Regions from separate parts of the Nocardioides sp. Soil777 genome, predicted to be linked through region 1. Evidence: predicted binding sites of a transcription regulator. Region 1 holds the regulator's gene; the other holds the start of a gene.
The links. Region 1 encodes LexA, which represses DNA repair genes until DNA is damaged. Its sites were predicted from a motif close to TCGAACANNTGTTCGA; they were not measured.
Positions count from the first base shown of each region.

Region 1 (7,806 bases):
TCTCGCCCTCTGTGGGTGACGTCGACCGTGGCGCTCGAGAAGTCCGTGCTGTCGGTACCGGAGCTGAGCGACCAGCGGCCGCGGGGGTCGAGGCGACTCGGGAACCAGCCCGCCGTCGGCCACGACACCCACTGCGGGTTGGGGGCCGCCTCGTCGAAAGGCGAGCCGAAGAGGTGGGTGACGTTGGCGGTACGGGTGCCGCCGATCCCGACCGCGTCGAGGTAGGGGTAGAGGAGCCAGCGCCGGTGGCCGACGCGGTGGTTGCCGCCGCCCCAATCGTCGAGGTAGGCCTCGATCTTGTCGCTGTTGCTCTCCCGCGACGTGCCCTCGTAGAGGTTGGACTCCCCGGCCGCGTCGTAGCCCGCGCGCGTCCAGCACGGCCAGTCCCGCGGCGGGTAGTGGCTCACCGCGTGCTTGGCGGTCATGATCAGCGCGGCCGCCTGGGCTTCCTTGACCGTGCTGTCGTCCAGGGTGAGCGGGGTCAGGCCGGACATCCGACGGGCGAAGTTGATCGCGTTGAGCTGTCGCTTCGTGGATTCGTTTGCGAGCCGTCCCGGTCGGCACTTCGCGGTGCTGCCGCCGCGCCAGCGCGGCCGGCTCTGCTGCCCACGGACCCACAGGCGCCGGTAGGCCTGCTTGACCGCCGCCTTGCTGCTCGTGTCGATGGACGTGGTTGCTCGGGGGGTGACGGGGCCCGTGACCTCTCCTCCGGGGTGTGCCGGGGGCGGCAGGTCGTCTCCCGTGGCTGCGTTTGCCTGGGCGAGCGGCGCAGCCAGCAGCGGCAGGACGAGGAGGGCGGCGAGCGAGCGGCGTACGCGCATGGTCTGGCCTATCGAGCGATGGGGGTGGCGAGAACGTACTCCCCCGCGGCCCTGCTCGTCGTCCATCGCCGTACGTCGTCGTCCACAGGGCACGAAGCAGGGGTCGATCTCGCGGCGTTCTTGGCTTAGTTTCTGATGCGTCGGCCGCGCTCGGGCATGGATCCGGCGTTCTCGGGAAAGAAGGTCTTCATGAAGCTTGGCCCCGTACGCCGCGCTCTCGCGGCCGCCTGCATCCTGCCGCTCCTGCTTGCCGGCTGCTCCGACGCAGCGCCCACGCCGGAGATTCCCGATCCGACGACCTCGTCGCCCTCGCCGGACGAGACGGAGACGGGTCCGGTGGAGCCGACGCTTCCACCGGAGGCGGAGGGGGACGGGGTGGAGGCAGCGGAAGCGTTCGTTTCGTACTACTTCGACCTGCTGACCTACGCCCAGGCCACGGGTGACACGTCGAAGTTGTCGAACGTGGCGATCGAGGGTTGTGAAACCTGCCAAGGATCCCTCGAGGCCGTCCGTAGGACCTACGAGGCCGGTGGCTCAATCTCCGGGGGAGCGTACGAAGTGACTGCCATTCGAGCTTCGGAGCAGGGCGCCCTCCCGGGCGGGGGCTCCTCATTCGTAGGGCGTGTCAGCGTCGACCACTCCAGGCAGGTCATCAGCGGCAGCAAGGTCGATGGGCTTGACGGCACCTACCCGGCCGGCACCTCCGAGTTCGACTTCGCCGCTGTTATTCAGACCAGCGGCGACTGGCAAATGGCGGATTGGACGCTCCTGTGAACCGCCGCTCTCATTTCCTGCGAGGTCTCGTTGTGGCAGTCGCTGTGACCGCATCGACCATCATGGGCCTGGGTACTGCTACCGCGGGAGACGAGACGGGAACGGGCGCCAACGCGAGTGGTACGGGAGTGGTCATCTTCGGCCAGCAGCAGCAGGAGCCGAACGAGCAAGGTGGGACACAGCAGAGCGTTGCGCAGCCAGTCGACTCCGGCGAGGACGTGAGCCCTACTCGCTGGGTTCTGCAGCCAGCCTGCGACACGGTCAGCGCCTCGGGGTGCATCGCTACGTACATCTGCGAGGACGGCTCGCCCGCTGCGACGTGGTTCCAGTTGGCGGAGAACGGGGATGTCATCGATCAGTACACCCAGTGCCCGGGGGATCCCGAGCCCGCGGAGACCACCCCGACACAGACCGTCGACATCCCCGCTGAGGTCCTGAACGCCTTCAAGCGGGTCGCGCTCCCCCAGTCCACGATCAACGTGCAGCCTCCCGGCGGCGAGACACTGGTCAACCTCCCGACGATCCTGTCCACGAGCGCGGAGAGGCACCAGATCCCGGTTCGCCTCGAGCGGGTCAACGTCGACGTGCTGCTCGAGGTGTGGCCCAGCCGGTTCGTGTGGCACCACGGGGACGACACCAGCCAGGAGACCGCCGAACCGGGCAAGGCGTGGACCGAGGGCGCCGACGTGGGCGACCTGATCACCCACACCTACGCCAAGACGTCCGAGGGACTCGATCTGAGCGTGGACACGACCTGGTCCGCCCAGTTCAGGGTCGTGGGCCAGCCCAACTGGCGACCGGTCGACGGCACCGTGACCATCGACGGCACACCCGTCACCGTTGCCGTCCTCGATGCCAAGCCGCAACTCGTCCGCTGATGCGGGCGCCGGGATGATGGCGGCCCACGAGACCCACCGGGTGGACCACGTGGGCCGCTATGTCCGAGCGACCCGGCGGGGGCATCCGGACGACCCGCGCGCCGACTGCGACCTGCGGTCGTGGGTACCGCAGGTCGTACTCCGCGGCGGGAGTCTCGAGAGGTTCCGCCGACTGGGACCTGCGGTCGTGGGTACCGCAGGTCGTACTCCGCGGCGGGGGCTTCGAGAGGGGTCCGAGAGCGGACTACGAACGGAGTCACTGGGGACTAGCTCGTAACCGCCGCGAGCACCGTGAACACGCCCCGAAATGCCGCAAGGGGCGGGCCCGATGGGCCCGCCCCTTGTCTTCCCCGGTCCCGCCAGCCGGGGTCGAGTCGGCTGGCGGAGAACTAGAAGGTCAGTCGTCGCTGACCGGCACGCGGAGCTTCTGCCCCGCGGAGAGCGCGACGGTGTCGAGCGCGTTGAGGCGCTCGATCTCGCGCATGGTCGTGCGGACGTCACCGGAGTCGGTGAGGTCGGAAGCGATGCTCCAGAGGCTCTGGCCGGGCTCGACCATCACGATCTCGGTGGCCGGAGTCTGGCCGGCCTCGTTGGTGCCGACGGCGACGGAGCCGAGGAAGAAGCCGGCCATGAGGACCAGGGCCAACGACGCCATGAGGACGACGACACGGCCCCTCCGCGTCAGCCGCACTGCAGACCGCGACGACGTGCGGGCGGTCCGCGAGCTGCGGGTCGGGGCAAAGGCGGGCGAGACGGTGATGGTGCTCATGTTGGCCTCCAGGGGAAGAGTCAGCCGGTGGGTGGTGTCGATCGGTTGATCTGGGATCTGTCTAGAGGAAGCCACCGACAACGCCGCCGAGACTGCCGGTGACTTCGTCCGTGGATCGCTCAGGTGTTCGATCGAGCACGTGTTCGACAGTAGAGCGTGTGTTCGAACGACGCAAGGGTCTGGACGAACATTTGTTCGACGTGTCGCAATCGAGTTCCACACGACACGCGGTTCGAACAAATGTTTGAAGTCGAGTCCGCGACAGGACTACGGTTGGCGTCAACGCAGCACGGACAGGCCCAGCAGCAGGACCGCTCAGGAGGAACCCCATGGCCAGCAAGGACCGCAAGGGCAAGGTCGTCGAGATGCCCGACGGCCCCCCGGACGCGACCGGACTCACCCCGCGTCAGCAGCGCGTCCTCGCCACCATCAAGGAGGCCATCGAGACGCGGGGCTACCCGCCGAGCATGCGTGAGATCGGCGCGGCCGTCGGGCTGACCAGCTCCTCGAGCGTGGCCCACCAGCTCAAGGTGCTGGAGGAGAAGGGCTTCCTCAAGCGTGACCCCAACCGGCCGCGCGCGATCGAGGTGTTCCTCCCCGAACTCATGGCCGCCCGCCGCTCCATCTCCAGCGCCGACGAGACCAGCATCGACGAGACCGACATCGGCAACACGGCTCCCCCGGCGACGTACGTCCCGATGGTCGGCCGCATCGCCGCCGGTGGACCGATCCTGGCCGAGGAGCAGATCACCGAGGTCTTCCCGCTGCCCAAGTCGCTGGTCGGCGAGGGCACCCTGTTCCTGCTCGAGGTGTCCGGCGACTCGATGATCGACGCGGCCATCTGCGACGGCGACTACGTCGTGATCCGCCAGGAGCAGACGGCGTCCAACGGCGAGATCGTCGCCGCGATGATCGACGGCGAGGCGACCGTCAAGACGTTCCAGCGCAAGGACGGCCACGTGTGGCTGCTCCCCCACAACGACGCCTACGACCCCATCGACGGCACCCACGCCACGATCCTCGGCAAGGTCACCGCGGTCCTGCGCCGTATGTGACCCACCCCGGCCTCCGGGCCGGTAGACCCCGGGATCCCCTGACACCCGTGTCGGGGGAACCGCGGGGAAAATCCCGATGCGCCCGGGCGCCTCGCCGCGAACACTGGCCGGGTGGCCTCTCTCGTCGCTCCCGCAGTCCGGACCCGTACGGCGCGCACCACCCCGCCGGTCCGTCGGCCCGGCCTGCGCGAGCTCGGGGTCCTCGCGCTCGTCTACATGGGGTACGCCGTCAGCCGGGTGCTGGCGGACGACTCACTGGCCCCGGCGATCACCCGGGCCGCCCGCATCCTCGACCTCGAGCGGACCCTGCACCTCGACGTCGAGGCCGGCCTCAACCGGTGGTTCCTCGAGCACGACACGGTCGGGGTGGTGGCGTCGTTCCACTACGCGAGCGCCCACTACCTGCTGACCCTGGTGGTCGTCGTCTGGCTCTACGTCCGGCACCGGGCGGCGTACGGACCGGCGCGGCTCGCGCTGGTCGGTGCCACCGGGGTGGCGCTGCTCGCCTACCTGGCCATGCCGACCGCACCCCCGCGGCTGATGGACGGCTGGACCGACCTGCTCGCCGTGCACTCGGCCGCGGGCTGGTGGGGCGGCGAGGCGTCGGCCCCCCAAGGGCTGGGCTGGCTGACCAACCAGCTGGCCGCGTTCCCGAGCATGCATGCCGGGTGGGCGCTGTGGGTCGCCCTCGCGGTCAGCCACGTCACCCGGCGACGGGCCGTCGCGGCGCTTGCCTGGGCCCACGCGCTGATCACGGCCGTGGTGGTCGTCGGGACGGGCAATCACTGGGTCCTCGACGTGGTGGCCGGCTGGGCGGTCGTGCTCATCGCCTGGCGGACCGTCGGCCCGCAGCGGGCGTACGACGAGGCTGCCGGCAGCGACGTGGGCGCTCCCTCGTCACACCTGGCCGACCGGCACTGAGAAGGTGTGGCCTGCTCACCGCCCCCGGCGAGGCGCGAGGCAGCAGGCACCAAGAAGCGGGACCCAGCCCTCAGCCCGACGCGAGCCGCGCGAGCGCCTTCCGCACGAGCGCCGGGTCGGTGGTGGTCCACATCGGCGGCAGCGATGCCTTGAGGAAGCCGCCGTAGCGCGCGGTGGCCAGCCGGGGGTCGAGGACGGCGACGACGCCGCGGTCCGTGGTGGTGCGGATCAGCCGCCCGGCCCCCTGCGCCAACAGCAGCGCGGCGTGGGTGGCCGCGACCTGCATGAAGCCGTTGCCGCCGGCCTTGTCGGCCGCCCGCTGGCGCGCGGACATCAGCGGGTCGTCGGGGCGCGGGAAGGGGATGCGGTCGATGATCACCAGCTGGCAGGTGTCGCCCGGCACGTCGAGGCCCTGCCACAGCGACAGGGTGCCGAAGAGGATCGTGTGCGGGTCCTCGACGAACTGCTTGGCCAGCTCGGGGAGCTGGGCGTCGCCCTGGGCCAACGTGGTGAGGTGCGGCAGCGCGGTGCGGACGTGCTCGGCCGCGGCCTCGGCGGCCCGCCGCGAGGAGAAGAGCCCCAGGGTGCGCCCGTCGGCCGCGTCGACCAGCTCGCAGATCTCGTCGAGCTGGCTCTTGACCAGTCCGTCGCGACCGGGCGGCGGGAGGTGGCGGGCGACGTACAGGATGGCCTGCTGGCCGTAGTCGAACGGCGACCCCACGTCGATGCCGCGCCACGGGAGCACCCCGTCGGCGGTGTCGGCCGGGGCCGCAAGACCGTCCTCGACCCGCTCGGTCGGCTTCAGCCCGATCGAGGAGGCCACGGCGTTGAAGTCTCCACCGAGCATCAGGGTGGCGCTGGTGAACACCACCGTCTTGTCGGACAGCAGCTTGTCGCGCATCTGCCCCCACACCTGCAGCGGCGCCACGTGCAGCCGCGGCGGGATGCGGGTCGACATGTTGGGCGGCGGCTCGCTGAGCCACAGCACGTCCGATTCCAGGTCGGCGGCCATCCGCTCGGCGTTGGCGAAGACGTCCTGCACCATCCCCTTGGCCTGGGTGCGGCCCGGGTCGGCCTCGCCCCCGTCGCCGGCGCTCTCGCGCGGGTAGGCCGACAGGCAGGTGCGCGCGGCGTCGCGGACCAGCGCCAGCGCCTCGCCGAGCTGGTCGGGCATCCGCTCGATCCGCCCGGCCATGGTGGCCTCGAAGGCGTCGGACAGCGCATCCGCGGCCTCGGCCAGCGCGTCGGCCGAGCCGTCCTCCACGATCCGCTGCGAGCGCCGGGCGGCCCGCTCGACGTCGTTGACCGACAGCTCGTCGGTGGCGGCCTGGGTGACCCGGGCGGTGAGCTCGTGGGCCTCGTCGATGACCACGGCGTCGTACTCCGGGATCATCGGCACGCCCTCGATGGCGTCGATGGCCAGGAGCGAGTGGTTGGTGACGATGAGGTGGGAGCGCTGTGCCTTCTCCCTCGCCAGCTCGGCGAAGCACTCCTGGCCGAAGGGGCACTTGGCCGCCCCGAGGCACTCGCGGTGGTTGACGCTCACCTGGCGCCACTCGCGGTCGGTGTGCCGCGGCGCGTTGTCGCGCTCGCCGGTGCCGCCGTCCTCGGCCTCCTTCTCCGCCCAGCCGCGTAGCTCGAGGACCGTCTCGGCCATCGACCCCACCGGGACGTCGACCAGGGCGCCTTGGTCGTCGGGCACGCCCTCGCGGATGCGGTGCAGGCAGGCGTAGTTGGAGCGGCCCTTGAGCACGGCGTACGACGTGTCGACCTTGCTGCCACCGGGCGCACCGGCCACCGCCGACATGAGCCGCGGGATGTCGCGCTCGACGAGCTGGTGCTGCAGCGCGAGCGTCGCGGTCGCGATCACCACGCGCTGGTCGTGGAGCAGGCTGGGCACGAGGTAGGCCAGCGACTTGCCGGTGCCCGTGCCGGCCTGGACGAGCAGGTGCTCGCCGGTGGTGAAGGCGGTCGCGACCGCCTCGGCCATCCGGACCTGGCCGGTGCGCTCCTGGCCCCCGAGCGCCGTCACGGCCTCGTGGAGCAGGGGGGTCACACCGGAGTCGGAAGTTGGCACCGGAGCACCCTATGCGGCGAGACCGACACAGGCCGAAGCCACTCCACAGGGCCGCCCGGTGAGGACGGTCCGACGGAGCGGACGGTCAGACGACGGCCCCGGAGTCGTCGAGCTCGCGGACGACCTTCTCCTTCTTGACCCGGCTCATCGGCGCCCGCTCCTGGAGGTAGGTCAGCAGCGGCGTGGCGGTGAAGACCGAGGAGTAGGTGCCGACCACGAGGCCGACGAGCAGGGCGATCGCGAAGTCGCGCAGCGAGTCGCCCCCCAGCACGGCGAGCGCCACCAGGATGAACATGGTGCCGAGGCCGGTGTTGATGGTGCGCGGCATCGTCTCGATGGCCGCCCGGTTGGCCATCGTGTTGAACTCGTCCTCCGGCCGGGACCCGTGCCAGCGCTCGCGGATGCGGTCGAAGACCACGACGGTGTCGTTGACCGACAGACCGATGATGGTCATCGCCGCGGCCAGGAAGATGCCGTCGATCGGCTTCTCCAGCCACGCGAAGAGACCGAC
Region 1 covers NZ_LMSN01000015.1:377,245-385,050, reverse strand. Annotated here, with positions in the region: gene ASG88_RS12515 (CAP domain-containing protein) at 1-821, opposite strand, end outside; gene ASG88_RS12510 (DUF6318 family protein) at 978-1,595, shown strand; gene ASG88_RS12505 (hypothetical protein) at 1,925-2,473, shown strand; gene ASG88_RS12500 (LysM peptidoglycan-binding domain-containing protein) at 2,871-3,242, opposite strand; gene lexA (transcriptional repressor LexA) at 3,572-4,297, shown strand; gene ASG88_RS12490 (phosphatase PAP2 family protein) at 4,409-5,218, shown strand; gene ASG88_RS12485 (ATP-dependent DNA helicase) at 5,289-7,295, opposite strand; gene secD (protein translocase subunit SecD) at 7,381-7,806, opposite strand, start outside.

Region 2 (7,806 bases), on a different contig from region 1:
ACGGTCGAGGATGCGCCGACCGACTTCCGCACCCAGTCGCGGGTGACGATCCGCTTCCCGTCCACGATGCCTCGATCGAGGTAGAGCGTGCCGAACCTGGCCAGGTCCAGGCAGGTGGTCTGGAGGCCGAAGAAGACGGTGGTCGACCGTCCGCTCGCGTCGCGGACCATCCGGGTGTGGGTCATGCCCAGCGGCGCGAACAGCCGTCGCGCGGCGAACCGGTCGACGGGCGTGCCCGTCGCCCGTCGGAGCACCGCGTCGAGCACCTGGATGGCCGCGTTGTTGTAGGCCCACGCGCTGCCCGGGGCGTGCTGTTGGGTCAGCCCGACGGCGTACGCCGTGCGGTTGCGGGCCTGCACCAGGGCGCCGTAGTCGGAGTCGAAGGACCAGAAGCGACCGCTGTCGTTGGACAGCAGGTGACGCACCGTGACGGTGGCCGAGGGGGTCCCGCGCCACTGCGGGACGTAGCGCGACACGCGGTCGCCGAGGCGCAGCGACCCGTCCCGGACCGCGATGCCGACGAGCGCGCTTGTGACGGACTTGGTGACGGAGAAGACCTCGCGCGGCGTGGTCCGTCTCGTGCCCCAGTTCCAGTCGCGGGCGAGGCGGCCCTTGCGGACGACGGCGTAGCAGGTCGAGTCCGCCTGCTTCGCCTCGGCGGCCAGGGCCTCGAGACGGGCGGGCCGCAGCCCGAGGGCCGCGGGGCTGGCGGTGGGCCAGCCGTCGATCGTCGCCCGCGGGGGCGGCGCGGGGGCAGGCACCGTGCCGGCCGGCGTCGCGCCGAGGACGAGCAGCGCGGACAGCAACGGGGTGGCGAGCGCCGCGGTGCGGAGGGACCTCATGGGGCCCGAGGATACGGCCGGAGCAGTCCGTAGGATCCTCGCTCGTGACCCAGACCATCGGCGTCCTCGCGCTGCAGGGCGACGTGCGCGAGCACCTGCGCGCCCTCGCCTCCTGCGGCGTGGACGCGATCGCCGTACGCCGCCCTGCCGAGCTCGCCGCCGTCGACGGCCTGGTCCTGCCGGGCGGTGAGTCGACCACGATGGTCAAGCTGGCCCGGATCTTCGACCTGCTCGAGCCGCTGCGGGAGCGGGTGAAGGACGGGCTGCCGGCCTTCGGTACCTGTGCCGGGATGATCCTGCTCGCCGACCGGGTCGAGGACGGTGCGCCCGGCCAGGAGACGGTCGGCGGCCTCGACATCACCGTGCGACGCAACGCCTTCGGGCGACAGGTCGACTCCTTCGAGGAGGACCTCCACGTCGAGGGACTCGACGACCCCGTGCACGCCGTCTTCATCCGCGCCCCGTGGGTCGAGGAGGTCGGTCCGGGCGTCGAGACACTGGCGCGCGTCGCGGCAGGACCGGCCGCCGGTAGGATCGTCGGCGTTCGCCAGGGTCACCTGATGGCGACCTCCTTCCATCCGGAGGTCGGCGGGGACACCCGGATCCACCAGATGTTCGTGGACCTCGTGCGCAGGGGCTGACCGAGCGGACCACGCCGTACTGCACCGGAGAAGAAGAGGGACCCATGTCTGGCCACTCCAAGTGGGCGACCACGAAGCACAAGAAGGCCGCGATCGACGCCAAGCGCGGCAAGCTGTTCGCCAAGCTCATCAAGAACATCGAGGTGGCGGCCAAGCAGGGCGGCGGTGACCCCTCCGGCAACCCGACGCTCTTCGACGCGATCCAGAAGGCGAAGAAGAGCTCGGTCCCCAACGACAACATCGACCGCGCCGTCAAGCGCGGCTCGGGGGCCGAGGCCGGCGCTGCCGACTACCAGACGATCATGTACGAGGTCTACGGCCCGCAGGGCGTCGCGCTGCTCGTCGAGTGCCTCACCGACAACCGCAACCGCGCGGCCATGGAGGTCCGCACCGCGGTGACCCGCAACGGCGGCACGCTGGCCGACCCGGGCTCGGTGTCGAGGCTCTTCACGCGCAAGGGCGTCGTCGTGGTGCCCAAGACGCAGGAGACCCGGGAGGTCTCCGAGGACGACGTCCTCGAGGCGACGCTCGACGCGGGCGCCGAGGAGGTCAACGACCTCGACGAGGTGTTCCAGGTGCAGTCCGAGGCCACCGACGTCGTCGAGGTCCGCACGGCCCTGCAGGCCGCCGGCATCGACTACGACTCCGCCGACGTCGAGTTCGTGGCGAGCATGGAGATCCCGGTCGCCGACAGCGACTCGGCCGGCAAGGTCTTCCGCCTCGTCGACGCGCTCGAGGACCTCGACGACGTGCAGAACGTCTTCACCAACGTCGACGTCCCCGACGAGGTGCTCGCCCAGCTCGAGGACGCTTGACGGACCCGTCCGCCGCGCGTGTCGTACGCCGACTCCGCCGCGCCGCTTGTTAGCGTGCTCGTGCGAACAGATGTTCGGACGACGGACCTGACGACGGTGAGGAGGTGGGTGGTGCCATGCGCGTGCTCGGCATCGACCCCGGCCTCACCCGCTGCGGCGTCGGCGTGGTCGAGGGCTCGCTCGGACGCCCGCTGACCCTCGTCGACGTCAACGTGCTCCGCACCAGCGCCGGCATCCCGGTCGCCGAGCGTCTGGTGACGATCGAGAAGGGCCTCGACGCCTGGCTCGACGAGTTCCAGCCGGACGCCGTGGCGGTGGAGCGGATCTTCGCCCGCTCCGACTCCAGCACCATCATGGGCACGGCCCAGGCCAGCGGCATCGCCCTCGTGGTCGCCGCCCGCCGCGGGCTCCCCGTCGCCATGCACACCCCGAGCGAGGTCAAGGCCGCCGTGTCCGGCAGCGGACGCGCCGACAAGGCCCAGGTGACCGCCATGGTGACGCGCATCCTGCGGCTCGACGCGCCGCCCAGGCCGGCCGACGCCGCCGACGCCCTCGCCCTGGCCATCACCCACATCTGGCGCGGCAGCGCCCAGGCACGCATCGACGCCGCGCTGGCCGCGGCCGGGAGGAAGCAGTGATCGCATTCGTCCGGGGCGAGGTCGCCGCCGTCACGCTCACCAGCGCCGTCCTCGAGGTCGGCGGGGTCGGGCTCGAGCTCATGTGCACGCCCGGCACGCTCGCGACCCTGCGCGTCGGCCGCGAGGCGATGCTGCCCACCAGCATGGTGGTCCGCGAGGACTCGCTGACCGTGTTCGGCTTCCTCGACGAGGACGAGAAGCAGGCCTTCGAGCTCGTCCAGACCGCATCGGGCGTGGGTCCCAAGCTCGCCCAGGCGATGCTCGCCGTGCTCTCGCCCGACGACCTGCGGGTCGCGGTCGCGGCCGAGGACGTCAAGACCCTCACCCGGGTGCCCGGCATCGGGCAGAAGGGCGCCCAGCGCATCATCCTCGAGCTCCGCGACCGCATCGGCTCCCCGGTCGGCTCCGGCAGCCGTACGTCGCCCGCGGCCGCGGCGGCGCCGTGGCGCGACCAGGTCCAGCAAGGGCTCGTGGGCCTGGGCTGGTCGGCCAAGGAGGCCGACAAGGCCATCGAGGCCGTCTCCGGCGACGCCGGACCGACCCCGGACGTGCCCGCCCTGCTGCGCGCCGCGCTCCGCACGCTGAGCAAGGCCTGAGGGGACGCGTCCGATGCCGATCGACTGGGACGACACGGGGCTGGACGACGGCGACCTGGACCTCGCCGGAGCCGAGCTGACCCCGGCCGAGGCCGCGCACTTCCGCAGGCTGACCGACGCGGAGGCCGACGGCGACGAGCGTGCCGTCGAGGCCGCCCTGCGTCCCCGCAGCCTGGACGAGGTGGTCGGCCAGACCCGCGTCCGCGACCAGCTCGGCCTGGTGCTCGAGGCCGCGCGTCGGCGTGGCAAGGCCCCCGACCACGTGCTGCTGTCCGGTCCGCCCGGCCTGGGCAAGACGACGCTGGCGATGATCATCGCGGGGGAGATGTCCTCCCCGCTGCGCCTCACCAGTGGTCCGGCGATCACCCACGCCGGGGACCTGGCCGCGATCCTGTCCGGGCTCAACGAGGGCGACGTCCTCTTCGTCGACGAGATCCACCGGATGTCGCGTCCCGCCGAGGAGATGCTCTACATGGCGATGGAGGACTTCCGGGTCGACGTCGTCATCGGCAAGGGGCCCGGGGCCACCGCGATCCCGCTGGAGATCCCGCCCTTCACCCTGGTCGGGGCCACCACCCGGGCCGGCCTGCTGCCCGGTCCGCTGCGCGACCGCTTCGGCTTCACGGCCCACCTCGAGTTCTACGAGCCGCACGAGCTCGACCTCATCGTCCACCGCTCCGCCGGCCTGCTCGGGGTCGAGCTGACAGCCGAGGGGTCCTCCGAGATCGCCTCCCGGTCGCGCGGCACCCCCCGCATCGCCAACCGGCTGCTTCGCCGCGTCCGCGACTTCGCCCAGGTGCGCGCCGACGGCATCGTGACGCTGCCCGTGTCCCGCTCCGCGCTCGAGCTCTACGAGGTGGACGAGTCCGGCCTCGACCGCCTCGACCGAGCGGTCCTCGACGTGCTGTGCCGCCGCTTCGGCGGTGGGCCCGTGGGGGTCGCCACCCTGGCCGTCGCCGTGGGGGAGGAGCGCGAGACCGTCGAGGAGGTCGCCGAGCCCTTCCTCGTGCGGTCGGGGCTGCTCGCCCGCACCCCCCGTGGGCGGGTCGCGACCCGCGCCGCGTGGCACCACCTCGGCCTCTCGATGCCCGCCGGGGCCGGCATCGAGGGTTCGCTGTTCGACGACGTGTGACCCGGCTCGCGCCGGCCACGTACACTCCACCGTTGGTCCCTCCCGAGCGCGTCTGAGGCTCGTGGGGACCGTCGTCTCACTCCCTGACTCGCGAGGTACTCGACCGTGACGGAGCTCGTCTCCTTCCTGCCCCTGGTGGCCATTGCCCTGCTCTTCTGGCTGATGGTGGTGCGACCCGCCTCCCGCCGCCAGAAGGAGCTCGCCCGCCTCCAGTCCTCCCTGGAGCCCGGCCAGCGCGTGATGCTGTCCTCCGGCATGTTCGGCACCATCACCTCGGTGGTCGACGACCGCGTCAAGGTCGAGATCGCTCCGGGCGTCGTGGTCGAGGTCGTCCGCCCGGCCATCGGCTCCGTCGTACCCGTCGAGGAGGAGGAGCCCGGGAGCACGCCCGGGACGCACTCCGACCCGGAGGCCTGAGGTGGCCCCTCGGCCCCGGTCCGGGCCGGTCGTCAGCGATCCCACCGGGGACCTGGCCAGGGCCCACCTGGACCGCCTGATCATCGACGTGCCCGACTATCCGGAGGCGGGGGTCGTCTTCAAGGACATCACGCCGCTGCTGGCCGACCACGTGGCCTTCGGGTCGGTCGTGGGTGCACTGGCGCAGGCCGGCAGGGACGCCTCGGGCGCCACGGTCGTGGACAAGGTCCTGGGCATGGAGGCGCGCGGCTTCATCCTGGCCGCCCCGGTCGCGCTCGAGCTCGGTGCGGGTTTCGTCCCCGTCCGCAAGGCCGGCAAGCTCCCGCGTGCGACGCACTCGATCTCCTACTCGCTGGAGTACGGCGAGGCGACGCTCGAGGTGCACCGTGACGGCATCTCGCCCGGTGACCGGGTCCTCCTCGTCGACGACGTGCTGGCCACCGGTGGCACCGTGGCGGCCACCCGCGAGCTCGTCGAGAGGTGCGGCGGCACGTGCGTCGGCGTGGCCGTCCTGATGGAGCTGAGCTTCCTCCCGGGCCGCGCCGCGGTCGACGGGCTGCCGCTGCGCGCCCTGATGACGGTCTGACCTCGCGCTGACCTCGGGAGTCCGCCCCACCGACGCTCGGGGTCGTCACTAGACTGGGTGAATGGCTGAGGAGACCACGACACCGGTGCCGCGGGAGCGGTCCGCCGACGTGCCCGTCTCCGCCCGCAGCATGCGTGCCCGGCTGGCCCGGATCGGGGCCAAGGCGCCCACCGGCAACCCGGTCCTCGAGCCGCTCTTCCGCGCGGTGCGCGCCAACCACCCCAAGGCCGACCTGGCCCTGCTGGAGCGTGCCTACGGCATCGCCGAGCAGATGCACGGCACCCAGATGCGCAAGAGCGGTGACCCCTACATCACCCACCCGCTCGCGGTGACGACGATCCTCGCGGACATCGGCATGACCGAGCCGACCCTGGTGGCGTCGCTGCTGCACGACACGGTCGAGGACACGCCGTACACCCTCGACCAGCTGCGCGCCGACTTCGGTGACGAGGTCGCGGTCCTCGTCGACGGCGTGACCAAGCTCGACAAGGTCCAGTACGGCGACTCGGCCCAGGCCGAGACGATCCGCAAGATGATCGTGGCGATGTCGCGCGACATCCGGGTGCTCGTCATCAAGCTCGCCGACCGGCTCCACAACATGCGCACGCTGCGCTACCTCAAGGCCGAGACGCAGGAGCGCAAGGCCCGCGAGACCCTCGACATCTACGCACCGCTCGCGCACCGCCTCGGCATGAACACTCTCAAGTGGGAGCTCGAGGACCTCGCCTTCGCCACGCTGCACCCCAAGATGTACGACGAGATCGTGCGGCTCGTCGCCGAGCGTGCGCCGTCGCGCGACCAGTTCCTCGCCGAGGTGATCGAGAAGGTCGAGGCGGACCTGCGCGACGCCAAGATCAAGGCCAAGGTCACCGGGCGGCCCAAGCACTACTACTCGATCTACCAGAAGATGATCGTCGGCGGTCGCGAGTTCTCCGACATCTACGACCTCGTCGGCATCCGCATCCTCGTCGAGGACGACCGCGACTGCTACTCCGTCCTCGGCGTGCTGCACTCGCGCTGGAACCCCGTCCTGGGGCGCTTCAAGGACTACGTCGCGATGCCGAAGTTCAACATGTACCAGTCGTTGCACACGACGGTCATCGGGCCGCAGGGCAAGCCGGTCGAGCTCCAGATCCGCACCTTCGCGATGCACCGTCGCGCGGAGTACGGCGTCGCGGCGCACTGGAAGTACAAGGAGGACGGCAAGGCCGGGGTCGACACCGACCGGCCCGGCGACCTCGACGACATGTCGTGGCTGCGCCAGCTCATGGACTGGCAGAGCGAGGTCGAGGACCCGGGGGAGTTCCTGGAGTCGCTGCGCTTCGAGATGAACCGCGCCCAGGTCTACGTCTTCACCCCGCGCGGCGACGTCATGCCGCTGCCCGTCGGGTCCACCCCGGTCGACTTCGCCTACGCCGTCCACACCGAGGTCGGCCACCACACGATCGGCGCCCGGGTCAATGGTCGTCTCGTGCCCCTCGAGTCCTCCCTCGACAACGGTGACGTCGTCGAGGTCTTCACCTCCAAGTCGCCGGGCGCCGGACCGTCGCGCGACTGGCTCAACTTCGTCAAGTCACCGCGGGCCCGCTCCAAGATCCGCCAGTGGTTCACCAAGGAGCGGCGCGAGGAGGCGATCGAGCGCGGCAAGGAGCAGATCGGCCGGATGATGCGCAAGGAGGGCCTACCCCTCAAGCGCCTCATGACGCACGAGTCCCTCATGCTCGTGGCGTCGCACTTCAACCACGCCGACGTGTCCGCGCTGTACGCCGCGGTGGGGGAGGGCAACCTCAGTGCCCAGGCCGTCGTACGCAAGGTCATCGACCTGCACGGCGGTGATGACGGGGCCGCGGAGGACCTCGCCGAGGGCGTCACCATCACCGGGCGCCGCGGTCGGGCCAAGCCCACCTCGAGCGACGCGGGCGTCATCGTCAAGGGCGTCGAGGACCTGTGGGTCAAGCTCGCGAAGTGCTGCACCCCGGTGCCCCCGGACCCGGTCCTCGGGTTCGTCACCAAGGGCGGCGGCGTGTCCGTGCACCGCAAGGACTGCACCAACGCCGGCAACCTCGAGACCCAGCCCGAGCGACTCCTCGAGGTGGAGTGGGCGCCGACGTCGCAGTCGACCTTCCTGGTCAACATCCA
Region 2 covers NZ_LMSN01000021.1:112,076-119,881, forward strand. Annotated here, with positions in the region: gene ASG88_RS21925 (serine hydrolase domain-containing protein) at 1-842, opposite strand, end outside; gene pdxT (pyridoxal 5'-phosphate synthase glutaminase subunit PdxT) at 887-1,483, shown strand; gene ASG88_RS21935 (YebC/PmpR family DNA-binding transcriptional regulator) at 1,528-2,298, shown strand; gene ruvC (crossover junction endodeoxyribonuclease RuvC) at 2,415-2,936, shown strand; gene ruvA (Holliday junction branch migration protein RuvA) at 2,933-3,532, shown strand; gene ruvB (Holliday junction branch migration DNA helicase RuvB) at 3,546-4,664, shown strand; gene yajC (preprotein translocase subunit YajC) at 4,770-5,081, shown strand; gene ASG88_RS21960 (adenine phosphoribosyltransferase) at 5,134-5,667, shown strand; gene ASG88_RS21965 (RelA/SpoT family protein) at 5,798-7,806, shown strand, end outside.
Region 2: a site for LexA is predicted at 2,361-2,376, ahead of ruvC (crossover junction endodeoxyribonuclease RuvC). Genes of this name have one in related genera too.